Regions from separate parts of the Solibacillus sp. FSL H8-0538 genome, predicted to be linked through region 4. Evidence: a T-box and tRNA genes for the amino acid it is inferred to sense, from the RefSeq annotation. Region 4 holds a T-box; the other regions hold tRNA genes.
The links. A T-box is a leader RNA that pairs with one kind of tRNA and senses whether it is charged. The one in region 4 lies ahead of MHH87_RS11980 (valine--tRNA ligase), so its partner is inferred to be a tRNA-Val.
Positions count from the first base shown of each region.

Region 1 (4,320 bases), 660 kb from region 4:
CCGGCGAGTTACGATTACGTGCGAGGTTAAGTTGATAAGACGGAGCCGCAGCGAAAGCGAGTCTGAATAGGGCGAATTAGTACGTGGTCGTAGACCCGAAACCAGGTGATCTACCCATGTCCAGGGTGAAGGTGAGGTAACACTTACTGGAGGCCCGAACCCACGCACGTTGAAAAGTGCGGGGATGAGGTGTGGGTAGCGGAGAAATTCCAATCGAACCTGGAGATAGCTGGTTCTCTCCGAAATAGCTTTAGGGCTAGCCTCGTGATTGAGAATACTGGAGGTAGAGCACTGTTTGGACTAGGGGGGCATCTCGCTTTACCGAATTCAGACAAACTCCGAATGCCAGATATTTATACACGGGAGTCAGACTGCGAGTGATAAGATCCGTAGTCAAAAGGGAAACAGCCCAGACCACCAGCTAAGGTCCCAAAGTAATCGTTAAGTGGAAAAGGATGTGGCGTTGCTTAGACAACCAGGATGTTGGCTTAGAAGCAGCCATCATTTAAAGAGTGCGTAATAGCTCACTGGTCGAGTGACGCTGCGCCGAAAATGTATCGGGGCTAAACGATTCACCGAAGCTGTGGATGCATACTTTGAGTATGCGTGGTAGGAGAGCGTTCTAAGTGCGCTGAAGTCAGACCGGAAGGACTGGTGGAGCGCTTAGAAGTGAGAATGCCGGTATGAGTAGCGAAAGACGGGTGAGAATCCCGTCCACCGTATGACTAAGGTTTCCTGAGGAAGGCTCGTCCGCTCAGGGTTAGTCGGGACCTAAGCCGAGGCCGATAGGCGTAGGCGATGGACAACAGGTTGATATTCCTGTACCACCTCCTCACCGTTTGAGAAATGGGGGGACGCAGTAGGATAGGGTAAGCGCGCCGTTGGTTGTGCGCGTCCAAGCAGTAAGGTGTGTATGTAGGCAAATCCGCATACTTTAACATTGAGCTGTGATGGCGAGTCCGTATGGACGAAGTTCCTGATTTCACACTGCCAAGAAAAGCCTCTATCGAGGTGAGAGGTGCCCGTACCGCAAACCGACACAGGTAGTCGAGGAGAGAATCCTAAGGTGTGCGAGAGAACTCTCGTTAAGGAACTCGGCAAAATGACCCCGTAACTTCGGGAGAAGGGGTGCTCTTGAGCGTGTTAAAGCGCATGAGAGCCGCAGTGAATAGGCCCAGGCGACTGTTTAGCAAAAACACAGGTCTCTGCAAAACCGTAAGGTGACGTATAGGGGCTGACGCCTGCCCGGTGCTGGAAGGTTAAGAGGAGTGGTTAGCGCAAGCGAAGCTGCGAATTGAAGCCCCAGTAAACGGCGGCCGTAACTATAACGGTCCTAAGGTAGCGAAATTCCTTGTCGGGTAAGTTCCGACCCGCACGAAAGGCGTAACGATCTGGGCACTGTCTCAACGAGAGACTCGGTGAAATTATAGTACCTGTGAAGATGCAGGTTACCCGCGACAGGACGGAAAGACCCCGTGGAGCTTTACTGTAGCCTGATATTGAATTTTGGTACAACTTGTACAGGATAGGTAGGAGCCAGAGATCCCGGAGCGCCAGCTTCGGAGGAGGCGTCGGTGGGATACTACCCTGGTTGTATTGAACTTCTAACCCATGCCCCTTAGCGGGGTAGGAGACAGTGTCAGGCGGACAGTTTGACTGGGGCGGTCGCCTCCTAAAGAGTAACGGAGGCGCCCAAAGGTTCCCTCAGAATGGTTGGAAATCATTCGTAGAGTGTAAAGGCATAAGGGAGCTTGACTGCGAGACCTACAAGTCGAGCAGGGTCGAAAGACGGGCTTAGTGATCCGGTGGTTCCGCATGGAAGGGCCATCGCTCAACGGATAAAAGCTACCCCGGGGATAACAGGCTTATCTCCCCCAAGAGTCCACATCGACGGGGAGGTTTGGCACCTCGATGTCGGCTCATCGCATCCTGGGGCTGTAGTCGGTCCCAAGGGTTGGGCTGTTCGCCCATTAAAGCGGTACGCGAGCTGGGTTCAGAACGTCGTGAGACAGTTCGGTCCCTATCCGTCGTGGGCGTAGGAAATTTGAGAGGAGCTGTCCTTAGTACGAGAGGACCGGGATGGACATACCGCTGGTGTACCAGTTGTCTTGCCAAAGGCATCGCTGGGTAGCTATGTATGGACGGGATAAGTGCTGAAAGCATCTAAGCATGAAGCCCCCCTCAAGATGAGATTTCCCATTACGCAAGTAAGTAAGATCCCTCAAAGACGATGAGGTAGATAGGTTCGAGGTGGAAGTGTGGCGACACATGGAGCTGACGAATACTAATCGATCGAGGACTTAACCACATTATTACATTATGAATTGCATTCAATGAACCGTTTATCCAGTTTTGAAAGAATAATTTCTTGATGAAATTACAAAAATATATTAAAAAACACTTGAAAAATTCTTCAGATGTGATATAATAATTATTGTCTTTCAAAAAAAGTCTAGTGATGATGGCAAAGAGGTCACACCCGTTCCCATACCGAACACGGAAGTTAAGCTCTTTAGCGCCGATGGTAGTTGGGGGCTTCCCCCTGTGAGAGTAGGACGTTGCTAGGCTTACAATTTAATTATTCCGAAGTAGCTCAGTGGTAGAGCATCCGGCTGTTAACCGGACGGTCGTAGGTTCGAGTCCTACCTTCGGAGCCATTCTTTCGAATCTTGGAGAGTTGTCCGAGCGGCCGAAGGAGCACGATTGGAAATCGTGTAGGCGGTTAACACTGCCTCAAGGGTTCAAATCCCTTACTCTCCGCCAGCCAAATTTAAACAACAAGAGATTACTTAAATGGCCCGTTGGTCAAGCGGTTAAGACACCGCCCTTTCACGGCGGTAACACGGGTTCGAATCCCGTACGGGTCACCATTTATTATATTTAACTAACCAGATGGAGGATTAGCTCAGCTGGGAGAGCACCTGCCTTACAAGCAGGGGGTCGGCGGTTCGAGCCCGTCATCCTCCACCATCTAATTTATTTACAAACATTAAATAGTATTGTCGCGGGGTGGAGCAGTGGTAGCTCGTCGGGCTCATAACCCGAAGGTCGTCGGTTCAAATCCGGCCCCCGCAACCAAAATGGTCCCGTGGTGTAGCGGTTAACATGCCTGCCTGTCACGCAGGAGATCGCCGGTTCGATCCCGGTCGGGACCGCCATCTTTTAAATAAGATACATAAAAAATATGGGTCAGTAGCTCAGTTGGTAGAGCATTAGATTGAAGCTCTAAGTGTCGGCGGTTCGATTCCGTCCTGACCCACCATATTTTTTAAAATGCCGGTGTAGCTCAGTTGGTAGAGCAACTGACTTGTAATCAGTAGGTCGAGGGTTCGACTCCTTTCGCCGGCACCATTTTTAATGATTTTCCTGGAGGGGTAGCGAAGTGGCTAAACGCGGCGGACTGTAAATCCGCTCCTTAGGGTTCGGCGGTTCGAATCCGTCCCCCTCCACCATTTTTACAGGGGCATAGTTTAACGGTAGAATAGAGGTCTCCAAAACCTTTGATGTGGGTTCGATTCCTACTGCCCCTGCCAATTTAAATATTAATAGTGGCGGTTGTGGCGAAGTGGTTAACGCACCTGATTGTGGTTCAGGCATTCGTGGGTTCGATTCCCATCAGTCGCCCCATTTTTTCTATTTAAATTTTTATAAGGTAACATATTTAACATCATGGCGGTTGTGGCGAAGTGGTTAACGCACCTGATTGTGGTTCAGGCATTCGTGGGTTCGATTCCCATCAGTCGCCCCATTAAATTTCAATAGTTAATTTTTATAACATGTTGGGGTATAGCCAAGCGGTAAGGCAACGGATTTTGATTCCGTCATGCCCTGGTTCGAATCCAGGTTCCCCAGCCATTTTATTTTATTAAGCGGAAGTAGTTCAGTGGTAGAACACCACCTTGCCAAGGTGGGGGTCGCGAGTTCGAACCTCGTCTTCCGCTCCAATTTCAAGGCGGCATAGCCAAGTGGTAAGGCACAGGTCTGCAACACCTCTACCACCGGTTCAAATCCGGTTGCCGCCTCCATTACTTAAATCGGTATAGCCGGTTTTTTTTATACCCATTTTTACGATCAGTGCGGAAGTAGTTCAGTGGTAGAACACCACCTTGCCAAGGTGGGGGTCGCGAGTTCGAACCTCGTCTTCCGCTCCAATTTTATGTGTAATATCTATGCCGGTATGGCGGAATTGGCAGACGCGCGCGACTCAAAATCGCGTTCCCTCGGGAGTACCAGTTCGACCCTGGTTACCGGTATCTAAAAACAGCGTTACAAAGGCGTTTCACACGTATGTGAAGCGTCTTTTTTTGCGTATAATGTGCG
Region 1 is NZ_JBBOPI010000001.1:3,175,288-3,179,607, reverse strand. Features, by position in the region: rRNA gene MHH87_RS15320 (23S ribosomal RNA) at 1-2,308, shown strand, start outside; rRNA gene rrf (5S ribosomal RNA) at 2,452-2,567, shown strand; tRNA gene MHH87_RS15310 (tRNA-Asn) at 2,583-2,657, shown strand; tRNA gene MHH87_RS15305 (tRNA-Ser) at 2,672-2,763, shown strand; tRNA gene MHH87_RS15300 (tRNA-Glu) at 2,796-2,870, shown strand; tRNA gene MHH87_RS15295 (tRNA-Val) at 2,895-2,970, shown strand; tRNA gene MHH87_RS15290 (tRNA-Met) at 3,004-3,078, shown strand; tRNA gene MHH87_RS15285 (tRNA-Asp) at 3,083-3,158, shown strand; tRNA gene MHH87_RS15280 (tRNA-Phe) at 3,187-3,262, shown strand; tRNA gene MHH87_RS15275 (tRNA-Thr) at 3,276-3,351, shown strand; tRNA gene MHH87_RS15270 (tRNA-Tyr) at 3,369-3,452, shown strand; tRNA gene MHH87_RS15265 (tRNA-Trp) at 3,460-3,533, shown strand; tRNA gene MHH87_RS15260 (tRNA-His) at 3,552-3,627, shown strand; tRNA gene MHH87_RS15255 (tRNA-His) at 3,673-3,748, shown strand; tRNA gene MHH87_RS15250 (tRNA-Gln) at 3,781-3,855, shown strand; tRNA gene MHH87_RS15245 (tRNA-Gly) at 3,870-3,944, shown strand; tRNA gene MHH87_RS15240 (tRNA-Cys) at 3,952-4,025, shown strand; tRNA gene MHH87_RS15235 (tRNA-Gly) at 4,077-4,151, shown strand; tRNA gene MHH87_RS15230 (tRNA-Leu) at 4,172-4,253, shown strand.
Region 1: it has a tRNA-Val gene. The T-box ahead of MHH87_RS11980 (valine--tRNA ligase) is inferred to sense a tRNA for this amino acid. The anticodon was not compared.

Region 2 (8,116 bases), 2.2 Mb from region 4:
CGGCTCTCATCATCCTAGCCATTAAGTCAATATCTGCATCTCGGTATTTTATTCTTGGCATTTTTTTCACCCCAACAATATAGTATGAAAAAAAGCCTACAATGATGTCCTTGTTTATAAAATAAGTAAGCTTAGTTTTTAGAGGGCACTGAAAAACCCCGAAATAGTACTTTTATGCTTCTGCTTTATTTTATTCAGAAAGCATTGGGACAGTGGTGTGGGGCTCCTGTGGGAAAGGTGGTATAGGCTCACCACCGCCCTCGAAAAGCGCGTGCAAGAGTACCAATGACCTACTACTATTGAGCATATACTTATTATAGAATTTTCAGTAGAAGTCAATTTTTTTAGTGCACTCGGAATCGTGAGGTTGTTTTATTTGTGAGGATTTGAAGTTTGTCGCTACAATATGGAACATTCATTTGAAGCATATGTAAGGCATACATTTTAAAAATAATTCGTTATGAAACAATAGCTATTGACAAAATTAAAAAGTACATTGAGGATACCACTCTAAATTATTCCCTTTGTAAAAGACATTTTATAATAGGGCTAGACTGCTTTTTCAATCAGATGACGTCTGTACTTCTCAGCGTCCTTCTTTTTTTTGTTCCATTGCCCACGATAATGATTAGAGTACGTCATATAACGGTTCACTTCTTGTTTAACCTCTTCAAAGATCAGACGTGGCAATTTCCCTTGTTCATTTTACGCAATAAATAAACGCTTAAATTCATCCGTATACGTAATGGCCTTTTCACTGACAGCCTTCACATAAGGATTGCATTTAAGCTGTTCTTGTTGTTTTTTAGTGAATAACTTTTTTGACATTTTAATCCGCTCCACCATTCCATTTTTCTTCGTTATAAACAGAAAGACCCTATAAGATAGACCTTTTTTAAAGTGTCTATCTTATAGGGTACCTTTTACTCTGCCATTTTTAAATGCTTTACCTTAGTCCAACGATAATCGCACACGGCGTGTATCTTCTCCACAGTTTGGACAAACCTGCGTCGTTATGGGCATTTCAAAATGAATCAGATACTGCCCTCCACGCACCTCTGTCTTTAAAATAATCGCGTCTTCAAATCCTGGTAAACTTATGTTAGAATGCATGTACACGTAACCCCCATCTTATCTTTTGTTCAGCAACTAAAGTATAAGACATTTGGGTGTTACGTGTCTTTTTTTACCCTCAAATTGTAGTAATACCCCAACATTTAGTATAGAACCATTTAGTATAGAACCAATTTTATAATTTCCTTAACAAATAAAAAACGTGTAGCAAAGTGCTACACGTTTGAGATGACCCGTACGGGATTCGAACCCGTGTTACCGCCGTGAAAGGGCGGTGTCTTAACCGCTTGACCAACGGGCCATGGCTCCGAAGGTAGGACTCGAACCTACGACCGTCCGGTTAACAGCCGGATGCTCTACCACTGAGCTACTTCGGAATAATAATAATTGAATGGTGGGCCTAAATGGACTCGAACCATCGACCTCACGCTTATCAGGCGTGCGCTCTAACCAGCTGAGCTATAGGCCCATTCAAAATGGAGCGGGTGAAGAGAATCGAACTCTCATCATCAGCTTGGAAGGCTGAGGTTTTACCACTAAACTACACCCGCAAATATGGTGGGTCAGGACGGAATCGAACCGCCGACACTTAGAGCTTCAATCTAATGCTCTACCAACTGAGCTACTGACCCACAATTAAAAATGGCGGTCCCGACCGGGATCGAACCGGCGATCTCCTGCGTGACAGGCAGGCATGTTAACCGCTACACCACGGGACCATTTGGTTGCGGGGGCCGGATTTGAACCGACGACCTTCGGGTTATGAGCCCGACGAGCTACCACTGCTCCACCCCGCGAAAATAATATGTAATTTAAGTTTTAAATATACCATTTAACTTGATTAAAAAATGGAGGAGGTAGAGGGATTCGAACCCCCGCGCGGTTTAACCCGCCTGTTAGTTTTCAAGACTAATCCCTTCAGCCGGACTTGGGTATACCTCCGAGACAATATTTAAATGGTGGAGCCTAGCGGGATCGAACCGCTGACCTCCTGCGTGCAAGGCAGGCGCTCTCCCAGCTGAGCTAAGGCCCCAATAATGTAGTGGTCGGAATGACAGGATTCGAACCTACGACCCCTTGGTCCCAAACCAAGTGCTCTACCAAGCTGAGCTACATTCCGTCTATATGGCGCGCCCGGCAGGAGTCGAACCCACAACCTTCTGATCCGTAGTCAGACGCTCTATCCAATTGAGCTACGGGCGCTATAATTTAATGTTGAAAAGTAAAATGGTGCCGAGGGCCGGAATCGAACCGGCACGGTGATCACTCACCGCAGGATTTTAAGTCCTGTGCGTCTGCCAGTTCCGCCACCCCGGCACATGTTGGAGCGGAAGACGAGGTTCGAACTCGCGACCCCCACCTTGGCAAGGTGGTGTTCTACCACTGAACTACTTCCGCATGTGCTTAAGAAATTTTTATTCTGACAATATATGAAATTAAATGGTGCGGGTGAAGGGAGTCGAACCCCCACGCCTTGCGGCGCTAGATCCTAAGTCTAGTGCGTCTGCCAGTTCCGCCACACCCGCAGCAGACAAATATGAAAATGGTGAGCCATGAAGGACTCGAACCTTCGACCCTCTGATTAAAAGTCAGATGCTCTACCAACTGAGCTAATGGCTCTCTAAATGGTGCCGGCGAAAGGAGTCGAACCCTCGACCTACTGATTACAAGTCAGTTGCTCTACCAACTGAGCTACACCGGCATTTAGATGGTGGAGGATGACGGGCTCGAACCGCCGACCCCCTGCTTGTAAGGCAGGTGCTCTCCCAGCTGAGCTAATCCTCCACATAAAAAATAAGCGAAGCGATGTCCTACTCTCACAGGGGGAAGCCCCCAACTACCATCGGCGCTAAAGAGCTTAACTTCCGTGTTCGGTATGGGAACGGGTGTGACCTCTTTGCCATCATCACTTCACTTATTTAGTTGAAAGCTTATTCTTTCAAAACTGGATAAACGGTTCATTGAATGCAATTCATAATGTAATAATGTGGTTAAGTCCTCGATCGATTAGTATTCGTCAGCTCCATGTGTCGCCACACTTCCACCTCGAACCTATCTACCTCATCGTCTTTGAGGGATCTTACTTACTTGCGTAATGGGAAATCTCATCTTGAGGGGGGCTTCATGCTTAGATGCTTTCAGCACTTATCCCGTCCATACATAGCTACCCAGCGATGCCTTTGGCAAGACAACTGGTACACCAGCGGTATGTCCATCCCGGTCCTCTCGTACTAAGGACAGCTCCTCTCAAATTTCCTACGCCCACGACGGATAGGGACCGAACTGTCTCACGACGTTCTGAACCCAGCTCGCGTACCGCTTTAATGGGCGAACAGCCCAACCCTTGGGACCGACTACAGCCCCAGGATGCGATGAGCCGACATCGAGGTGCCAAACCTCCCCGTCGATGTGGACTCTTGGGGGAGATAAGCCTGTTATCCCCGGGGTAGCTTTTATCCGTTGAGCGATGGCCCTTCCATGCGGAACCACCGGATCACTAAGCCCGTCTTTCGACCCTGCTCGACTTGTAGGTCTCGCAGTCAAGCTCCCTTATGCCTTTACACTCTACGAATGATTTCCAACCATTCTGAGGGAACCTTTGGGCGCCTCCGTTACTCTTTAGGAGGCGACCGCCCCAGTCAAACTGTCCGCCTGACACTGTCTCCTACCCCGCTAAGGGGCATGGGTTAGAAGTTCAATACAACCAGGGTAGTATCCCACCGACGCCTCCTCCGAAGCTGGCGCTCCGGGATCTCTGGCTCCTACCTATCCTGTACAAGTTGTACCAAAATTCAATATCAGGCTACAGTAAAGCTCCACGGGGTCTTTCCGTCCTGTCGCGGGTAACCTGCATCTTCACAGGTACTATAATTTCACCGAGTCTCTCGTTGAGACAGTGCCCAGATCGTTACGCCTTTCGTGCGGGTCGGAACTTACCCGACAAGGAATTTCGCTACCTTAGGACCGTTATAGTTACGGCCGCCGTTTACTGGGGCTTCAATTCGCAGCTTCGCTTGCGCTAACCACTCCTCTTAACCTTCCAGCACCGGGCAGGCGTCAGCCCCTATACGTCACCTTACGGTTTTGCAGAGACCTGTGTTTTTGCTAAACAGTCGCCTGGGCCTATTCACTGCGGCTCTCATGCGCTTTAACACGCTCAAGAGCACCCCTTCTCCCGAAGTTACGGGGTCATTTTGCCGAGTTCCTTAACGAGAGTTCTCTCGCACACCTTAGGATTCTCTCCTCGACTACCTGTGTCGGTTTGCGGTACGGGCACCTCTCACCTCGATAGAGGCTTTTCTTGGCAGTGTGAAATCAGGAACTTCGTCCATACGGACTCGCCATCACAGCTCAATGTTAAAGTATGCGGATTTGCCTACATACACACCTTACTGCTTGGACGCGCACAACCAACGGCGCGCTTACCCTATCCTACTGCGTCCCCCCATTTCTCAAACGGTGAGGAGGTGGTACAGGAATATCAACCTGTTGTCCATCGCCTACGCCTATCGGCCTCGGCTTAGGTCCCGACTAACCCTGAGCGGACGAGCCTTCCTCAGGAAACCTTAGTCATACGGTGGACGGGATTCTCACCCGTCTTTCGCTACTCATACCGGCATTCTCACTTCTAAGCGCTCCACCAGTCCTTCCGGTCTGACTTCAGCGCACTTAGAACGCTCTCCTACCACGCATACTCAAAGTATGCATCCACAGCTTCGGTGAATCGTTTAGCCCCGATACATTTTCGGCGCAGCGTCACTCGACCAGTGAGCTATTACGCACTCTTTAAATGATGGCTGCTTCTAAGCCAACATCCTGGTTGTCTAAGCAACGCCACATCCTTTTCCACTTAACGATTACTTTGGGACCTTAGCTGGTGGTCTGGGCTGTTTCCCTTTTGACTACGGATCTTATCACTCGCAGTCTGACTCCCGTGTATAAATATCTGGCATTCGGAGTTTGTCTGAATTCGGTAAAGCGAGATGCCCCCCTAGTCCAAACAGTGCTCTACCTCCAGTATTCTCAATCACGAGGCTAGCCCTAAAGCTATTTCGGAGAGAACCAGCTATCTCCAGGTTCGATTGGAATTTCTCCGCTACCCACACCTCATCCCCGCACTTTTCAACGTGCGTGGGTTCGGGCCTCCAGTAAGTGTTACCTCACCTTCACCCTGGACATGGGTAGATCACCTGGTTTCGGGTCTACGACCACGTACTAATTCGCCCTATTCAGACTCGCTTTCGCTGCGGCTCCGTCTTATCAACTTAACCTCGCACGTAATCGTAACTCGCCGGTTCATTCTACAAAAGGCACGCTATCACCCATTAACGGGCTCTAACTACTTGTAGGCACACGGTTTCAGGATCTATTTCACTCCCCTTCCGGGGTGCTTTTCACCTTTCCCTCACGGTACTGGTTCACTATCGGTCACTAGGTAGTATTTAGCCTTGGGAGATGGTCCTCCCGGATTCCGACGGAATTTCACGTGTTCCGCCGTACTCAGGATACATTCAAGAGGGAATGAACTTTTGACTACAGGGCTATTACCTGCTATGGCAGACCTTTCCAAGTCGCTTCGTCTAGCTCATTCTTTTGTAACTCCGTATAGAATGTCCTACAACCCCAAAGAGCAAGCTCTTTGGTTTGGGCTATTCCCGTTTCGCTCGCCGCTACTCAGGGAATCGAATTTTCTTTCTCTTCCTGCAGGTACTTAGATGTTTCAGTTCCCTGCGTCTGTCCTCATCGCGCTATGTATTCACGCGTAGATACTATGCTATTAAACATAGTGGGTTCCCCCATTCGGAAATCCCCGGATCAAAGCTCACTTACAGCTCCCCGAGGCATATCGGTGTTAGTGCCGTCCTTCATCGACTCCTAGTGCCAAGGCATCCACCGTGCGCCCTTAATAACTTAACCATAAAGATTAGTTACTGCTTACCCGAAGGTAAGACTTAAGAACTTACAGTTTATTACTTGATTTATTTCATTGCTTTCAATGTCGTTTTATCCAGTTTTCAAAGAACAAGTTTTGAAGTATATCATTCATTTAAGAATGAACCTTCAAAACTGAACAGCAAAACGTTAATTGTGATTTCATCCAAGATGAAATCTTCCGTAATTATCCTTAGAAAGGAGGTGATCCAGCCGCACCTTCCGATACGGCTACCTTGTTACGACTTCACCCCAATCATCTATCCCACCTTCGGCGGCTGGCTCCATAAAGGTTACCTCACCGACTTCGGGTGTTACAAACTCTCGTGGTGTGACGGGCGGTGTGTACAAGGCCCGGGAACGTATTCACCGCGGCATGCTGATCCGCGATTACTAGCGATTCCGGCTTCATGTAGGCGAGTTGCAGCCTACAATCCGAACTGAGAACGGTTTTATCGGATTAGCTCCCCCTCGCGGGTTGGCAACCGTTTGTACCGTCCATTGTAGCACGTGTGTAGCCCAGGTCATAAGGGGCATGATGATTTGACGTCATCCCCACCTTCCTCCGGTTTGTCACCGGCAGTCTCCTTAGAGTGCCCAACTAAATGATGGCAACTAAGAATAAGGGTTGCGCTCGTTGCGGGACTTAACCCAACATCTCACGACACGAGCTGACGACAACCATGCACCACCTGTCACCATTGTCCCCGAAGGGAAAACTATGTCTCCATAATGGTCAATGGGATGTCAAGACCTGGTAAGGTTCTTCGCGTTGCTTCGAATTAAACCACATGCTCCACCGCTTGTGCGGGCCCCCGTCAATTCCTTTGAGTTTCAGTCTTGCGACCGTACTCCCCAGGCGGAGTGCTTAATGCGTTAGCTGCAGCACTGAGGGGCGGAAACCCCCCAACACTTAGCACTCATCGTTTACGGCGTGGACTACCAGGGTATCTAATCCTGTTTGCTCCCCACGCTTTCGCGCCTCAGTGTCAGTTACAGACCAGATAGTCGCCTTCGCCACTGGTGTTCCTCCAAATCTCTACGCATTTCACCGCTACACTTGGAATTCCACTATCCTCTTCTGCACTCAAGTTCCCCAGTTTCCAATGACCCTCCACGGTTGAGCCGTGGGCTTTCACATCAGACTTAAGGAACCACCTGCGCGCGCTTTACGCCCAATAATTCCGGACAACGCTTGCCACCTACGTATTACCGCGGCTGCTGGCACGTAGTTAGCCGTGGCTTTCTAATAAGGTACCGTCAAGGTAACGCCAGTTACTACGCTACTTGTTCTTCCCTTACAACAGAGTTTTACGAACCGAAATCCTTCTTCACTCACGCGGCATTGCTCCATCAGGCTTTCGCCCATTGTGGAAGATTCCCTACTGCTGCCTCCCGTAGGAGTCTGGGCCGTGTCTCAGTCCCAGTGTGGCCGATCACCCTCTCAGGTCGGCTACGCATCGTTGCCTTGGTGAGCCGTTACCTCACCAACTAGCTAATGCGCCGCGGGCCCATCCTATAGTGATAGCCGAAACCATCTTTTAACATCTCCTCATGAAAGGAAATGTATTATTCGGTATTAGCCCAGGTTTCCCTGAGTTATCCCAATCTATAGGGTAGGTTACCCACGTGTTACTCACCCGTCCGCCGCTAAATCAGAAGAAGCAAGCTTCTTCATCATTCGCTCGACTTGCATGTATTAGGCATGCCGCCAGCGTTCGTCCTGAGCCAGGATCAAACTCTCCATAAAAGTTAGTTTGAAAGCTCATTTGCTTTGCTAGCGTATCAACTAAAAGTTGATATCTATGTTTTTGTTTCAATCTCCACTGACAGAAGTCAGTGCGTTGAAACGTTGTTTTAATTAACGTTTTGCTTGTTCAGTTTTCAAGGTTCATTATTTCGTTGCCGTTTTAACGACTTTACTAATATAACATTTCCTCTTTCGTTCGTCAACAACTTTTTTGAAAAAGTTTTTCATGACTTTCGAAATCATTATGCATTTCTTAGTTCGTCACATCTTAGCGACATTTAATATAATACCTTATCTTTAAATATAAAGTCAACACTTTTTCTAAACTTTTTTACCCTTAACTAAAGTTACGTTCCCAGC
Region 2 is NZ_JBBOPI010000001.1:308,395-316,510, reverse strand. Features, by position in the region: gene MHH87_RS01520 (cell wall hydrolase) at 1-61, opposite strand, end outside; gene MHH87_RS01515 (hypothetical protein) at 706-828, opposite strand; gene MHH87_RS01510 (hypothetical protein) at 952-1,113, opposite strand; tRNA gene MHH87_RS01505 (tRNA-Glu) at 1,304-1,375, opposite strand; tRNA gene MHH87_RS01500 (tRNA-Asn) at 1,377-1,451, opposite strand; tRNA gene MHH87_RS01495 (tRNA-Ile) at 1,467-1,543, opposite strand; tRNA gene MHH87_RS01490 (tRNA-Gly) at 1,552-1,625, opposite strand; tRNA gene MHH87_RS01485 (tRNA-Phe) at 1,631-1,706, opposite strand; tRNA gene MHH87_RS01480 (tRNA-Asp) at 1,718-1,793, opposite strand; tRNA gene MHH87_RS01475 (tRNA-Met) at 1,797-1,871, opposite strand; tRNA gene MHH87_RS01470 (tRNA-Ser) at 1,924-2,016, opposite strand; tRNA gene MHH87_RS01465 (tRNA-Ala) at 2,032-2,107, opposite strand; tRNA gene MHH87_RS01460 (tRNA-Pro) at 2,118-2,194, opposite strand; tRNA gene MHH87_RS01455 (tRNA-Arg) at 2,201-2,277, opposite strand; tRNA gene MHH87_RS01450 (tRNA-Leu) at 2,303-2,391, opposite strand; tRNA gene MHH87_RS01445 (tRNA-Gly) at 2,398-2,472, opposite strand; tRNA gene MHH87_RS01440 (tRNA-Leu) at 2,516-2,600, opposite strand; tRNA gene MHH87_RS01435 (tRNA-Lys) at 2,619-2,694, opposite strand; tRNA gene MHH87_RS01430 (tRNA-Thr) at 2,701-2,776, opposite strand; tRNA gene MHH87_RS01425 (tRNA-Val) at 2,784-2,859, opposite strand; rRNA gene rrf (5S ribosomal RNA) at 2,873-2,988, opposite strand; rRNA gene MHH87_RS01415 (23S ribosomal RNA) at 3,062-5,991, opposite strand; rRNA gene MHH87_RS01410 (16S ribosomal RNA) at 6,204-7,756, opposite strand.
Region 2: it has a tRNA-Val gene. The T-box ahead of MHH87_RS11980 (valine--tRNA ligase) is inferred to sense a tRNA for this amino acid. The anticodon was not compared.

Region 3 (8,116 bases), 320 kb from region 4:
CTAAGACTTCGCAAAGTTGATTTTTCATTTCAATTTTTACAGTATGACCAATGTTACTACAAGTAGTTTTTACGGCTTCTGTAATACTTCCAGAAAAGGCGAGATGGTTGTCTTTTAGCATGATGCAGTCAATACCGTCCACTTCGATAATATAAGCGCCTCTAGTTCACACAGCATGTATATCGAGCATCCGTAGCCCGGTTGTCGTTTTATGTGTATGACCAACTTTAGTCTTTGTACCACTGTTATTTCTACAACGTGCCGGGTTGACGGGTAGGTTGTATTTGTCCGTGTTCAAAAATTAGCGATTGCTGTGCCCAGTTCGGCTGAGGGCACTGAAAAAGTGGATTTCTACTGAAAACTCCACTAAATATAGGCTAAATAGTGATAGGTCATTGGTGCCACGGTACACGCTTTTTTGCGGGCGTTGGAGACCCTCCTACAGGGTCTCACCTGTACTGCTTCCCGTGCAGAAGTCTCGCGTCGCCGCACCTATGCTTTTTGGATAAAATATTGAAGAAGTATAAAAATACGGTGAAAAATACTGTTTAAGGGTTTTTCAGTGCTCTCGTTCGGTTGGGCATCTTTTTTTCAGAGTGACTATGTATTCTAGGCGAAGCTTTTCGCGTAAATGCTACCTGTTGATTGTTTTAGTCCATCTAAATAATAGTATTAATGCTCATGTAATGTGGTGAGTACTTGAAGGCATTTCCCTATACGCTATTCATCGAGAAGAATACGAAGTGTATGCATCATATTGTGCTATAGTTGCAGTTTTGATAGTAGTGCCAGATTTGAGCCTATTATGGGTTTAGGACGAACGGTAATAGTTTGCTACGTCCCCAATGAGTAACGCAGCGCTGAATAGTTATATTGAGGTGGGGAAGAGAATACATAAAATTGCGCGAGTTTAAATGGTGCAGTTGGATAAGCCGATTATTACATTAAAAAAGCTAGAAAGGTCATTGTGAATAAGTTCGACCTATCGGAGGACGAACTTATTTTCATAGGTAGCGGCACGGAAGGGAATTTATTAGCCATTTTATCCTTAGTATTTTCGTCAAAGATGGGAAAGTAAATTATTACTACACATGCAGATTATGTGTAATGCTTTTGTCAATTTTTTGGATCATCAGCAACAGTAGAGCAAACAAATTATTAAATTGAGGTTTTACAAAAGCTATGAATGAAATTTTAGGTAGTGAGGAGGGATATATATGAGATACTACACCCTATTTTTTTCTATTTTTGAATTAAGGTTTGATTTTGAAAGTAGAATTGATATAATGATCAATGGGTGTACAATTTCTCTTACATACCAAATTTAGCTAGAAAAATACACCGAATTACTTTTTTATAAAAAAGTGTTGCATAAGATTGAAATCCGTTATATACTAAATCTTGTCTTAAGGGACAGCAACAAACGAACTTCTGCTAACACAGAAGTCATATAAACAAACTTCGTAAAAGTTTACGATATCCATGTTGTAACGACAAAATTAGCACTTCATGTGCAAGTCTAGTGATGATGGCAAAGAGGTCACACCCGTTCCCATACCGAACACGGAAGTTAAGCTCTTTAGCGCCGATGGTAGTTGGGGGCTTCCCCCTGCAAGAGTAGGACGTCGCTAGGCATTATACCCAGGAGGATTAGCTCAGCTGGGAGAGCACCTGCCTTACAAGCAGGGGGTCGGCGGTTCGAGCCCGTCATCCTCCACCATTCTAAATGCCGGTGTAGCTCAGTTGGTAGAGCAACTGACTTGTAATCAGTAGGTCGAGGGTTCGACTCCTTTCGCCGGCACCATTTAGAGAGCCATTAGCTCAGTTGGTAGAGCATCTGACTTTTAATCAGAGGGTCGAAGGTTCGAGTCCTTCATGGCTCACCATTTTCATATTTGTCTGCTGCGGGTGTGGCGGAACTGGCAGACGCACTAGACTTAGGATCTAGCGCCGCAAGGCGTGGGGGTTCGACTCCCTTCACCCGCACCATTTAATTTCATATACTGTCAGAGTAATAAATTCTTATGCACATGCGGAAGTAGTTCAGTGGTAGAACACCACCTTGCCAAGGTGGGGGTCGCGAGTTCGAACCTCGTCTTCCGCTCCAACATGTGCCGGGGTGGCGGAACTGGCAGACGCACAGGACTTAAAATCCTGCGGTGAGTGATCACCGTGCCGGTTCGATTCCGGCCCTCGGCACCATTTATTTTTTAATAACAAATAATAGCGCCCGTAGCTCAATTGGATAGAGCGTCTGACTACGGATCAGAAGGTTGTGGGTTCGACTCCTGCCGGGCGCGCCATATAGACGGAATGTAGCTCAGCTTGGTAGAGCACTTGGTTTGGGACCAAGGGGTCGTAGGTTCGAATCCTGTCATTCCGACCATTATTTTGGGGCCTTAGCTCAGCTGGGAGAGCGCCTGCCTTGCACGCAGGAGGTCAGCGGTTCGATCCCGCTAGGCTCCACCATTTTTAACCATTATAAAGATCCTGGCGGTGTAGCTCAGTTGGCTAGAGCACTCGGTTCATACCCGAAAGGTCGTGGGTTCGACTCCCTCTGCCGCCATCTTAAAGGACCTTTAGCTCAGTTGGTTAGAGCAGACGGCTCATAACCGTCCGGTCACAGGTTCGAGTCCTGTAAGGTCCATCATTTATATATAACTTTGGAGGTATACCCAAGTCTGGCTGAAGGGATTAGTCTTGAAAACTAACAGGCGGGTTAAACCGCGCGGGGGTTCGAATCCCTCTACCTCCTCCATCTTTAATTATATTAAATGATTTCTTTAAAACTCAAACTATATAATGTTAAGTTAATATTTATTGTCGCGGGGTGGAGCAGTGGTAGCTCGTCGGGCTCATAACCCGAAGGTCGTCGGTTCAAATCCGGCCCCCGCAACCAAAATGGTCCCGTGGTGTAGCGGTTAACATGCCTGCCTGTCACGCAGGAGATCGCCGGTTCGATCCCGGTCGGGACCGCCATTTATAAATTGTGGGTCAGTAGCTCAGTTGGTAGAGCATTAGATTGAAGCTCTAAGTGTCGGCGGTTCGATTCCGTCCTGACCCACCATTTGCGGGTGTAGTTTAGTGGTAAAACCTCAGCCTTCCAAGCTGATGATGAGAGTTCGATTCTCTTCACCCGCTCCACTTTAAGGGCCTATAGCTCAGTTGGTTAGAGCGCACGCCTGATAAGCGTGAGGTCGATGGTTCGAGTCCATTTAGGCCCACCATTTCATTATTCCGAAGTAGCTCAGTTGGTAGAGCATCCGGCTGTTAACCGGCAGGTCGCAGGTTCGAGTCCTGCCTTCGGAGCCAATTTATTCTATGGGGAAGTACCCAAGTGGCTCAAGGGGCGCCCCTGCTAAGGGTGTAGATCGCGTAAGCGGTGCGAGGGTTCGAATCCCTCCTTCTCCGCCATAGAATTTTGGCCCGTTGGTCAAGCGGTTAAGACACCGCCCTTTCACGGCGGTAACACGGGTTCGAATCCCGTACGGGTCATATTAAAAGATTGAGATGATTAAATCATCTCAATCTTTTTTTTTTGCTTGACTTTGACGTTACGTCATTGTTTATAGTATTCATAGGGAGGTGATGAAGTTGTTCATCAATGAACTAGTGAAAGTTTCAGGAGTCAGTCACCGTACATTACGTTATTATGATGAAATCGGCTTGCTACGGCCAGCGCGCGTTCATGACAATGGTTACCGCGAGTATACAGAGGCTGAAGTGAATTTATTGCAACAAATTTTATTTTATAGGGAATTAGGTTTTCCATTACAGAAAATTAAAGAAATACTTCAATCGCCAGCCTTTACTATAAAGACCGCACTTCATGAGCAACGTGAACTTTTAATCGCTAAAAGAGATTATGTAGATCGAATGATTGAGACGGTGACAAAAACATTACAATCAATAGAGGAGGGTAAAGATATGACAAACGAAGAGAAGTTTAATGTATTTAAAACGAAACTGATTGAAAAAAATGAGCAGCAATATGGTAAGGAAATCCGTGAACGCCACGGGGAAGAAGCTGTTTTAGCCTCTTATGGTAAACTAAAAGAACTAACAGAAGAACAATATAAAGCAGTTAATCAATTAGAAGAGATGTTATTCGAGCGCTTAAAAGAAGCGATGGATGTAGGTGATCCCCGAAGTGAAGTTGCTTTTGAGGTGGCGGAGCTCCATAAAAGGTGGTTAAGCTTTTACTGGCCAAAATATACAAAGGCAGCACATAATGGTTTGGCGCAAATGTATGTGCTAGATGAACGATTTATTGCGTACTATGATGGGCGAGTTGGTACAGGGGCTACGCAGTTTTTACATGATGCAATTGAAAACTATACAACAAATTAAATATTCGACACGTATAAATATTGTTTAACGTAAATAAAAACAAGCGCATCGCCAAATTCGACGATGCGCTTGTTTTATGCAAAAAAGAAATGTTGAATCAGTATGCCGACACCTAAAAGGAAGCCGAAAAATGTATTTGTTTGAGCAGTAGACTTCATCGCTGGCATGACTTCTAGTGGCGCTTCTTTCGTACGGAATAATTGAATCGCTGCGATTGGTTTTTTTATGCTTAAGAAAATAAGAAGTGCCCACGGAGATAAATCGTTAAAAATAATTAATACGATAATCCACACATAAGAAACGATGAAAAACGTAGCAAGCACTGTAATCGCATTGTGGCGTCCGACTAAAATGGCCATTGTTTTACGACCGCCGTCTTTGTCTCCTACAATATCACGAATATTATTAGATAGCATAATTGCTCCAACTAAGATCATGCTAGGTACTGAGATGAATACAGCATCCAAGCTTACTGTACCTGTTTGAATAAAGAATGAAATAAGTACGATTCCCATCCCCATTACTGCACCAGACACAAATTCCCCATACGGTGAGTACGCAATTGGATAAGGACCGCCTGTATATAAATAGCCAATTACCATACATACTAGCCCAACAGCGACTAACCACCAAGAAGAGCTTGCGCAAATGTAAATACCAAGTAACATCGCAATAGCGTAAAAGCTTAGTGCAATCAACAGTATCGTTTTCGGTGCAACCCCGTGACGAACGATTGTCCCGCCGATGCCGACAGAGTTTTCATTATCTAACCCGAGCTTGTAATCATAATATTCATTGAACATATTCGTCGCTGCTTGAATAAGCATACTTGCAATTAACATAGCGAAAAATAGCATGATATTGATGTCGTGCTCAGCAATAGCTGCAGCGATGGCAGTTCCTAAAAATACGGGAACGAATGAAGCTGTTAATGTGTGTGGTCGTGTTAAATGCCACCATACTTTAAAGCTAGTATCCGCTTCGATGACTTTAGTCATAAAATAATTTCTCTCCTTCAAAAAAACAATATCTTATTCATTTTATATGAATATCAACGAAATGGATAGGGGAGTTGCTTAACCATACAATGGTAGTTGTAAAAATGGTATGATAGTATAGATATTGAATAGAGGACGATAGGCAATTTATAGAGCAGTTTACACTGGCAGGAGACTTGTTTTCTGCTAGTTTTGTGACGAGTCGAAATTGCAAACGACGGAGGGAATTTTCATGCATTACAAGGGGTATAATACCACTGAAGTGAAGGTGGGCTCTTTGAACTCAAAACAGCATTTTTATATGGAAACAATTGAGGTAAGTCGATTATCTGCGCTAGCATTTTTTGCGGCGGGAGAAACACACTATAAAGGCCAACGATTTTATTGGCAAAATCGCGAGAAAACATTTACGTTAGTTGGTTTAGGGCACGCATATGTCATCCAAAACGATCAAAATCAAAGCCGTTTTGATGCGGTTGAACAAGAATGGAAGCAACTAACGAAAAATATTGTGCAAGAAGAACAAGACTTACAGCCGATTTTATTCGGGGGCTTTACATTTGATCCGCAAAATGAGGTGAAGGGTGAGTGGGCAAACTTCCCGCAAAGCTACTTCGCTGTAGCAACTCATCAGCTTGTACTGCGTAATGATAAGGCATATGTGAGTATTAATTTAATCACAGACAAGCCAGACAGTGCCAAAACCTTTGATGCGTTACGTAAAGAGCGCGATCATTTAATTCATGCTGCACAAGTCAAAGAACTGAAGACATATTCGAAGCCAGAAATGACAAGCTATGAGGAGCCATATAAAGAGGCATATTTAGCTTCAATTGGTAAAGTGACGTCGCTTATTAAAAATCAGCAGGCGCAAAAGGTGGTTATTGCACGTTCATTGGCGTTGCAGTTTAAAGAAGCCGTTACTTCGCCGCAAATATTATCGCATGTTGTACATGAGCAACCAGAAAGCTATTTATTCGGCTTAGAGCATGGGAGTATGTTGTTTTTCGGTGCGTCCCCAGAGCGTTTAGTGAAGGTGGATAATGGAAAGGCCTTTTCTTCTTGTGTTGCGGGCTCAATTAAGCGAGGTAAAACAGCTGAAGAGGACGAAGCGTTAGGACAAAGCTTATTAAATGATACGAAAAATCGCGGTGAGCATCATTATGTTGTTGAAATGATTTCGCAGACGTTTGATAAAAACTGTACAGAAGTAAAATTACCAAAGCAGCCGAAGTTACTAAAAATCCGTGATATTCAACATTTATATACACCGGTAGAAGGAACGCTAGCTCGTGAGGCAACAATTTTACAGCTTGTAAAGCATCTTCACCCGACACCTGCTTTAGGAGGCGTTCCTCGTAAGGAAGCGATGGAAATTATTCGTCAGTATGAGCCAATGAACCGCGGACTTTATGCAGCACCAATTGGCTGGTTAGACGCGGACGGCAATGGTGAATTTGCAGTAGCCATTCGTTCAGCAGCGCTTATTGAAAACAATGCGTATTTATATGCAGGAGGCGGGATTGTAGCAGATTCTGAACCGATTTTGGAGTATGAGGAAACGCTCGTAAAATTCCGTCCAATGCTGCGTGCTTTAGGAGGACAATTATATGAGTAATCGTGAAGTATTAACGAATTATGTGTATAAAATTGTTGCGTCATTAATGCAAAATGGTGTGGAGGATGTAGTAATCAGTCCGGGATCACGTTCTACACCGCTTGCTTATGCCTTCGCATCAACGAAAGCGTTAAACGTTTATCGTCAAGTTGATGAACGTTCAGCGGCCTTTTTTGCGCTAGGATTAGCAAAGGCGTCAGCAAAACCAGTAGTTTTACTTTGTACATCAGGTACTGCCGCGGCAAACTACTTCCCAGCAATTGTTGAAGCGAAATATGCACGAGTGCCATTAATCGTATTAACAGCAGACCGTCCGCATGAATTACGTGAAGTAGGGGCACCACAGGCGATTAATCAAGTCCGTTTATACGGAGAAAGTGTGAAATGGTCAGCAGAGTTTCCGATTCCTGATGAGGCGCCGCAAACATTACCATTTATCGAACGTCATACGGCACGTGCGGTGAATATTGCAACTGCGGCACCATTTGGACCAGTTCATTTAAACATTCCATTCCGTGAGCCGCTACTGATTGATTTTCAGGAGCAACTGCCAGCTGCGATTTTCCAAAAAAGCTTTATGAGCCAATTAACCCCATCAAAAGCTGCGATTCAAGAGCTGCAGCAAGTAATTGCGGAAACGAAAACTGGAATTATTATTGTCGGTGAGCTTGCACTTGGAGCCGATACATCGCATGTATGGGAATTTGTTCGTAAGTGCAAATGGCCAGTTGTGCTTGAAAGCTTATCAAACATGCGTACTGAAGTGCCTGTGGATTGCGAGCAATATGTGATTTCTACATATGATGCGTTGTTAAAGCACGAGCGTTTTAAACGCAATGTGACACCAGATACAATAATTCGGTTTGGCGCGCAACCGGTATCGAAATTTTTAACACAGTTTATTACGCAGTCAATGCCGAAAAATTATGTCGTCGTTGATGAAGATCCGATGTTCCGTGACTCTACGAATAGGTCAACGCATTTCATTCATGCGAACTTAGGGGAATGGCTCACTGAAATAAATATACAAAACTGGCAAACAGAAACGGCGTATGCAGGCTTTTGGAAGCAAGCAGAACATGTTGCAATAGCTAGTATTAAAAGTTACCGGGAGCATTCAGTTGATGAAGGCGCCATGGTAAGCGCGATG
Region 3 is NZ_JBBOPI010000001.1:2,827,434-2,835,549, reverse strand. Features, by position in the region: gene MHH87_RS13480 (hypothetical protein) at 1-142, opposite strand, end outside; rRNA gene rrf (5S ribosomal RNA) at 1,519-1,634, shown strand; tRNA gene MHH87_RS13470 (tRNA-Val) at 1,645-1,720, shown strand; tRNA gene MHH87_RS13465 (tRNA-Thr) at 1,729-1,804, shown strand; tRNA gene MHH87_RS13460 (tRNA-Lys) at 1,811-1,886, shown strand; tRNA gene MHH87_RS13455 (tRNA-Leu) at 1,905-1,989, shown strand; tRNA gene MHH87_RS13450 (tRNA-Gly) at 2,033-2,107, shown strand; tRNA gene MHH87_RS13445 (tRNA-Leu) at 2,114-2,202, shown strand; tRNA gene MHH87_RS13440 (tRNA-Arg) at 2,227-2,303, shown strand; tRNA gene MHH87_RS13435 (tRNA-Pro) at 2,310-2,386, shown strand; tRNA gene MHH87_RS13430 (tRNA-Ala) at 2,394-2,469, shown strand; tRNA gene MHH87_RS13425 (tRNA-Met) at 2,493-2,566, shown strand; tRNA gene MHH87_RS13420 (tRNA-Ile) at 2,574-2,647, shown strand; tRNA gene MHH87_RS13415 (tRNA-Ser) at 2,666-2,758, shown strand; tRNA gene MHH87_RS13410 (tRNA-Met) at 2,825-2,899, shown strand; tRNA gene MHH87_RS13405 (tRNA-Asp) at 2,904-2,979, shown strand; tRNA gene MHH87_RS13400 (tRNA-Phe) at 2,992-3,067, shown strand; tRNA gene MHH87_RS13395 (tRNA-Gly) at 3,071-3,144, shown strand; tRNA gene MHH87_RS13390 (tRNA-Ile) at 3,151-3,227, shown strand; tRNA gene MHH87_RS13385 (tRNA-Asn) at 3,237-3,312, shown strand; tRNA gene MHH87_RS13380 (tRNA-Ser) at 3,324-3,414, shown strand; tRNA gene MHH87_RS13375 (tRNA-Glu) at 3,424-3,495, shown strand; gene MHH87_RS13370 (MerR family transcriptional regulator) at 3,589-4,350, shown strand; gene MHH87_RS13365 (1,4-dihydroxy-2-naphthoate polyprenyltransferase) at 4,425-5,348, opposite strand; gene MHH87_RS13360 (isochorismate synthase) at 5,581-6,966, shown strand; gene menD (2-succinyl-5-enolpyruvyl-6-hydroxy-3-cyclohexene-1-carboxylic-acid synthase) at 6,959-8,116, shown strand, end outside.
Region 3: it has a tRNA-Val gene. The T-box ahead of MHH87_RS11980 (valine--tRNA ligase) is inferred to sense a tRNA for this amino acid. The anticodon was not compared.

Region 4 (8,116 bases):
GATGCATGAATGCGAATAGCACCAATGCAATCTAACAGACCTAACGACTTAGATAGACTCAACTCGACCTAAATAGGGCGAGTTCTTGCCCTTACTTCTGTGGATGAGAAAGGTATATTTTTTCACCCACTAAAAAAATGCCCTAGATATCTAGGGCATTACCATTATTACATATTTTTAAGCTCTGCTAAACGTTTTTCAACTGATGCGAATTTTTCTTCATAATCCGCTAGTTTTTCGCGCTCAACATTAACAAGTGCTTCTGGTGCTTTTGATACGAATTTTTCGTTTGAAAGCTTACCATTTACTAATTTTACTTCTTTCGCCCATTTCTCAAGCTCTTTTTCAAGGCGTGCGATTTCTTCCTCTACGTTAATTAAACCTGCAAGAGGTAAGAATAGTTCTGCTCCTGAAACAACAGCTGACATTGCCTGTGCTGGCGCTTCAATCCCTTCACCTATTGTTAATGTCTCTGGGTTACAGAATTTTTCGATGTATGCTTTATTTGCTTCAAGTACAGCTGCAGTTGCCGCATCTTTTGCTGAAATATATAACGGTACTTTTTTACTCATTGGCGTGTTTACTTCCGCACGGATGTTACGTACTGAACGTATAATATCCATAAGCAGTTGCATATCACCCGCTTCCGCCTTGAAGTTAAAGTCAGGATTTACAGTTGGCCATGCTGCTACTGTAATTGACTCGCCTTGATGTGGTAAGTGTTGCCAAATTTCTTCTGTAATGAATGGCATGAATGGATGTAGTAAACGCATCGTTTGATCAAGTACGTGCGCAAGTACTGAACGAGTTGTTTTCTTAGCCACTTCATCTTCACCGTAAAGTGGAAGCTTCGCCATTTCGATATACCAAGAACAGAAATCATCCCAAATGAAATTATAAAGCTCACGGCCCACTTCACCGAACTCATATTTATCAGCAAGCGTTGTTACGCGGTCAATTGTTTCATTTAAACGAGATAAAATCCATTTATCGGCAGTTGACAAGTCACCAGTTAAATCAATTTCTTCATAAGTCATGCCATCCATGTTCATTAGAGCGAAACGAGATGCATTCCAAATTTTATTCGCAAAGTTCCAAGTAGCTTCTACTTTTTCAGTTGTGTAACGTAAGTCTTGACCTGGAGAAGAACCCGTTGATAAGAAGTAACGTAATGAATCTGCACCGTACTGCTCGATTACTTCCATTGGATCAACACCGTTACCTAGAGACTTAGACATTTTCCGTCCTTCAGCATCACGAACTAAACCGTGGATTAATACGTCTTTGAATGGACGCTCGCCTGTAAACTCAATTCCTTGGAAGATCATACGTGAAACCCAGAAGAAGATGATGTCATAGCCCGTAACAAGTGTGTTCGTTGGGTAGTAGCGTTTGAATAATTCACTTTCTTCGTTTGGCCAGTCCATAGTAGAAAATGGCCATAGTGCAGACGAGAACCATGTATCAAGTACGTCTTCATCTTGTGTCCAATTTTCAGCGTCTGCAGGTGCTTCCTTGCCAACGTAAATTTCACCTGTTTCATTATGATACCAAGCTGGAATTTGGTGACCCCACCATAATTGACGAGAAATACACCAATCACGAATATTTTCCATCCAGCGAGAGTATGTGTTTTCAAAACGAGAAGGAACGAAATTCACTTTACCTTCTTCGTCTTTTTGTAATTCCAGAGAAGCATCTGCAAGTGGTTGCATTTTAACAAACCATTGCGCTGATAGGTATGGCTCAACAACAGCACCTGTACGCTCAGAGTGCCCTACTGAGTGCATATGCTCTTCGATTTTAATTAGGACGCCTGATTCTTGTAAGTCAGCAACGATTTGCTTACGGCATTCAAAACGGTCCATACCATTGTATTTACCAGCAAGCTCATTCATTGTACCGTCTTCATTCATAACTAAAATACGCTCTAAGTTATGACGGTTACCTACTTCAAAGTCATTCGGGTCATGCGCTGGTGTCATTTTTACTACACCTGTTCCAAATTCCATATCTACGTAGTCATCCGCTACGATTGGAATTTCACGGCCTACGATTGGTAGTATTACTGTTTTTCCAATTAGGTGTTGGTAACGCTCGTCATTCGGGTGAACTGCTACACCAGAGTCTCCTAGCATTGTTTCAGGACGCGTCGTTGCAACTTCTAATTTACCTGAACCATCAGCTAGTGGGTATTCCATATGATAAAACGCACCTTGAACATCTTCGTGAATTACTTCAATGTCTGATAAAGCCGTTTTTGCTGCAGGATCCCAGTTAATAATGCGCTCGCCGCGGTAAATTAAACCTTTTTCGTATAATTGAACGAAAACTGTTTTAACGGCATCTGATAAGCCTTGATCTAATGTAAAACGCTCGCGAGAATAGTCAAGTGCTAGTCCAAGTTTAGACCATTGTTCACGAATATGACCTGCATATTCTTCTTTCCATTCCCATGTTTTTTCTAGGAATTTTTCACGACCAAGGTCATAACGAGAAATTCCTTCTTCGCGAAGTTTCGCTTCTACTTTAGCTTGTGTTGCAATACCAGCGTGGTCCATCCCTGGTAACCAAAGAGCATCATACCCCTGCATGCGCTTCATACGGATTAAGATATCTTGTAATGTTGTATCCCACGCATGACCTAAGTGTAATTTCCCTGTTACGTTCGGTGGTGGAATTACGATTGAGTACGGCTTTTTATCGCTTTCTGGCTGTGCTTCAAAAAACTTCCCTTGTAACCACCATTCATAGCGGCCCGCTTCGATTGCTTGCGGATCATATTTTGTTGGCATTGATAAATCTTGATGTTCTGTCATTATAAATTCCTCCTTACAAATATTACCTGATTTTAGGCAAATAAAAACTCCTATCGTCTCTAAAAAGGACGAAGGAGTTTTAAATTATATTCGCGGTACCACCTTTATTCCGAGCACGAAAAGTGGCGCTCAGCTCTTAATTCGGTAACGGTGTTTAACCGGCTTTAGCTACTGTTAGTTCACGAAAGCTGCTCCCAGGCTACATTCAAATGGTTGCGTTGTAGAAACTTTTCAGCTACCGTTTCTTCTCTAAACAAGCAAAATCATTTTACTCTTCCTAATCTTTGCATCAATTATTTAACTGTTCATATTGTATATAACTTAGTCATATTTTTCAAGCGTCAAACCAAATTTAGAAAGGATGTGTATAATGCGCCGAAATTACAATCCGTATTTACTGCCACCTTGGCTCCGTAAAGTGCGTTTTTATTGCAAGCATATCATTATTCCACTTGCAATTTTTCAAGCAATTCGCACGCTTTTTGTTCCGACGACTGGTGACTTTATTTTACTACTCATACTTATTTTCTTTGCGTACTTATTCACGACGGACTTTATTTAGCGTAACATTCAATAAACTATACGCTTCCGCCAGCTCAGCATAAAAATCATCATGGGCATTTGCAACTTTTTCAGGCTCTGGAGCGAGTATTAATTGGCTACTACTCTCAAGGATCGCTAGTTGCTCAGGCAACTGCTCTGTTACATGATTTGACAACTGTTTTACCACCTGCTCTGGTACGATTTCCTCCACTACAGGCTGTCCCTCAAAGCGGCACGCTACTTGCCACTTAAACGTACAGCCTGATCCGTCATAAACAAAAAACGATACATCATTTACGTCTAGCGCGAGTTGATTTGTCTCCATTTTTTCTTTCGGTAAGTCCACCTCAAGCGGGAGCGCATATTCAAAATAACCATCTAAATTATTTACATCTAAATGGTCAATAAATATCCCTTCACCTGGATGTACCTCCTTCGTTGGATCAAAACGCACACTTGCCGCAATATGATAAATGCCTGTTAGCCGAACGGACTCTTCTAACTGTTGTTGCTCCCATTGCGGCGTTATTTGAACCGAAACTACTTCTTCAATCGCACCTAGCTGTAACGGAAAATCAAACTGTTCTACCATTTCCCAGGCAATTTTTTTCATAGTCTTCCCTCCTGTATTAACCTTATGCAGGAGGGAAGAAATTATGAGTAATTTAGAAAGACACATCGATTCCATATGAATAATAGAGCCATTTCGCCCACGGTTTTTAACAAGGTATAACGCATGTTCCGCCTCTTTGTAGCTATTTATAAATTGATTAACAATGAACAAAAGCGCTAAAGCGCCTGCTTAGCCCCGACAAGTGCTGGAGAGCCCGAAGTGAAGGCGCTCTCTTTGCCTTCGCCCGAGGGATAGAAGCGACCTCGAGGGGCAGGCGCTTTAGCCTAGACGTTGCATATACTTTTTTAAAAGTTGTCCACATGGCGAAATTTTATAATTTCCTTAACAATAAAAAAGACACAACTCGCCCAAAAGCGGGCGAGTTGATGTCCTTACTTATATGGATGGGAAAGTTATCCTTTCTTATCCACCAAGAAAAAATAACAATTTAGCGTGCAAGCTTTGCAAACACCTTATGGAAAGCTTCTACTGTTTTAGCGATTTGTTCTTCTGTATGTGCAGTTGAGATAAATAAGCCCTCAAATTGTGATGGTGGTAGGAAGATTCCTTCTTCCGCCATTAATTTAAAGTATTCCGCAAATAATTCTAAATCAGATGTTTTTGCTGATTCAAAATCTACTACATCTTCATTTGTAAAGAAGTAGCCAATCATTGATCCAGCACGGTTTACTGTATGCGGGATATTGTATTTCGTTGCTGCCTCGCGGAAACCAGCTTCAAGTTGGTCTCCTAACTTCGTGAAGTACATGTACGATTCTTTGTTTAAACGAGATAATGTTTCGTATCCTGCCGTCATTGCAAGCGGATTACCCGATAACGTACCTGCTTGATAAATAGGTCCAGATGGGGCAATTTGCTCCATAATTTCACGTTTACCGCCGAATGCTCCTACAGGAAGTCCACCACCGATTACTTTGCCTAAGCAAGTAAGGTCCGGCTTAATGCCGAAGTATTCTTGTGCACAGCCGTAACCTACACGGAAGCCTGTCATTACTTCATCAAAAATAAGAACCGTCCCGTTTGTTTCTGTTAATTCGCGTAAGCCTTGGAGGAAGCCTGGTTGTGGTGGCACAACCCCCATATTCCCTGCGACTGGCTCTAAAATAACTGCTGCTAAATCTTTGCCGTATTTTTCGAACACAAGTTTCGCTGACTCTAAATCATTGTAAGCAACTGTTAATGTGTTTTTCGCAATATCTGCTGGAACACCAGGGCTATCAGGTAAACCAAGTGTAGCTACACCAGAACCCGCTTTAATTAATAATGAATCGCCATGACCGTGGTATGAACCTTCGAATTTCAGGATTTTGTCTCGACCAGTATAGCCACGAGCTAAGCGTAATGCTGACATTGTTGCCTCTGTACCAGAAGATACAAAACGAATCATTTCAACTGAAGGCAGGCGGTCCATTACAAGCTTTGCTAATTTATTTTCAGAAAGTGTTGGCGCACCAAATGAAGCACCTTTTGTTGCTTGCTCCTGGATTGCTGCAACTACTTCAGGATGTGTATGACCTAAAATTAGTGGGCCCCAAGATAATACATAGTCAATATATTCATTACCATCGATATCTTTAATAACTGCACCGTGACCAGATTCCATGAAGATTGGTTCCATGTTTACTGATTTGAATGCACGCACTGGGCTGTTTACACCACCTGGCATTAAATCAATTGCTTCTGTAAATGCTTGTTTTGAGTTTTCATATGAACGCATATTATTTCTCCCCTAACCAACGCGCCACGTCTTTTGCGTGATACGTAATAATTAATTCAGAACCAGCACGCTTCATGCCAAGTAATGTTTCCATTACAACTGATTTTTCATCAATCCAACCGTTAATTGCTGCCGCCTTCACCATTGCATATTCACCTGAAACATTGTACGCAACAATTGGTAATGGGAAGTTGTTTTTCACATCTCGGATAATATCAAGGTAAGCTAAAGCAGGTTTAACAATTAAGAAATCTGCACCCTCTTCAACGTCAGACGTCGCCTCGCGAATTGCTTCCATACGGTTTGATGGATCCATTTGGTACGTTTTACGGTCACCAAATTTTGGTGCGCCATCAGCAGCTTCACGGAATGGTCCATAGTAACCCGATGCATATTTAACGGCATAAGACATAATTGGAATATGTTCAAAACCAGCTGCATCTAAACCAGCACGTATCGCTGTAACAAAACCGTCCATCATATTAGATGGTGCGATGATGTCTGCGCCCGCTTCAGCTTGAGAAATCGCAGTTTGCGCAAGAAGATTTAAAGAAGGGTCGTTTAAGATTTTCTCTCCTTCTACTACACCACAATGTCCATGATTTGTAAATTCACAAAGACAAGTATCTGCGACAACTAACAGCTCCGGGTGACGCTCTTTAATGAAACGTGTCGCCTTTTGAACGATACCATGATCATGGTAAGCGCCAGAACCAACCGCATCCTTTTCTGCTGGCAAGCCGAATAAAATAACAGCCGAAATACCTAATGTTACAACTTCATCAATTTCTTCACCTAAATTATCTAAAGAAAATTGGAAGACACCTGGCATCGAAGAAACTGGATTTTTAATATTTTCGCCTTCAATAACGAAAATCGGGTAAATTAGATCTTCCTTGTGTAAATACGTTTCTTTCACCAAGGCACGCATACCCGCACTTTGACGAAGACGGCGATGTCTTTGGAAATATAATTCTGTCATTGTTTTGTTTCCTCCAATATTAGTTGTTCAATTACCGCTTGCATTGTATACGTTTCTGGTTGAACATACACCGACACACCTACTTGTTGTAATGCGCTAGCAGTTATATGGCCAATCGCTGCGGCTTTCACTCGGTTCCAGCCAACCATTGGCACGATATTCTCATCAAAAACCTTTACTGCAGATGGGCTAGCAAAAATAACGATGGCCTCCGTTTCTTGCAATGTCCAAATAAATGGTTCTATAAACTCTCTATTTTCAACCGTTTCATAAACTGTCCATTCTACTACATCAAACGGCAAGCCTTCTTTAATTGTCGGCTTCGCTAAGCTGCCACGTAAAAATAAGCAACGCGGTGAATCGCCTGCGACTGCAGGAAACTCCTGCACGAACACATCTGCACTAAAAATAGACGGGATAAAGTGAACCGTAAAGCCTTGCGCTTCTAGTAGCGCAGCCGTTTTAGTTCCAACAGCCGCCACTTTACTATTAATATCAGCTGCTGTTATATGTGCACGATTTATTTTATCGATAAAAGCCTCTACAGCATTTTGACTCGTAAATATAAGCCAGTTGAAGCTTGCGAACTCGGTGATATGCACATCATCTTCAACCAAATGTTCCTGTATGCGGATTAAAGGGAAAACGGCAACCGTACCGCCATTTTCCCTTACTTGTTGCTTTACCTCTGTCGTTTTGGCAGAGCCTGTTAGAATAATTGTTTTACCCTTAAGCGGTAAATTAGTTGGCATCTTGCTCAGCCTTCACTTTTTGGATTAAGTCGAACGCTCCTTGCTCTGTTAACACGCGTGCAACTTCTTTCCCTACTGCATTCGCATCTGTACCTGATACTGTTTCTTTATAAGCCACTGATGCGTCTGGTGCTGCAACTAAACCTGTAAGCGTGATTTGTTCGCCTTCAACTACTGCATACCCGGCGATTGGTACCTGACAGCCGCCATCCATTGCTGCAAGGAAAGAACGCTCTGCATGAGCAGATTGCCAAGTTGAAGCATCTGTCAATTTTGCGAGCTCGGCAAGTAACTCTGCATCATCTTCGCGACACTCAATTCCTAATGAACCTTGCGCTACTGCTGGTAAGCATACATCGATATCTAAATACTCTGTTACCACTTCATCGCTCCATCCAAGACGTTTAAGTCCTGCAGCAGCTAAAATAATGGCATCGTACTCTTCTGTTTCAAGTTTTGCTAAACGTGTATCAACATTGCCGCGAATCCATTTAATTTCAAGGTCTGGACGAGCTGCAAGTAGCTGTGCGCTACGACGAAGTGAACTTGTCCCAACTACAGCACCTTGCGAAAGGTCTGCAAATTTTACATGGCCTTTTGAAATGAATGCATCACGTGCATCCTCACGTGGAGGAATACAGCCGATTACTAAGCCTTCTGGTAATACTG
Region 4 is NZ_JBBOPI010000001.1:2,508,676-2,516,791, forward strand. Features, by position in the region: gene MHH87_RS11980 (valine--tRNA ligase) at 168-2,819, opposite strand; T-box leader at 2,881-3,113, opposite strand; gene MHH87_RS11985 (hypothetical protein) at 3,190-3,381, shown strand; gene MHH87_RS11990 (hypothetical protein) at 3,358-3,975, opposite strand; gene hemL (glutamate-1-semialdehyde 2,1-aminomutase) at 4,424-5,713, opposite strand; gene hemB (porphobilinogen synthase) at 5,715-6,695, opposite strand; gene MHH87_RS12005 (uroporphyrinogen-III synthase) at 6,692-7,447, opposite strand; gene hemC (hydroxymethylbilane synthase) at 7,437-8,116, opposite strand, start outside.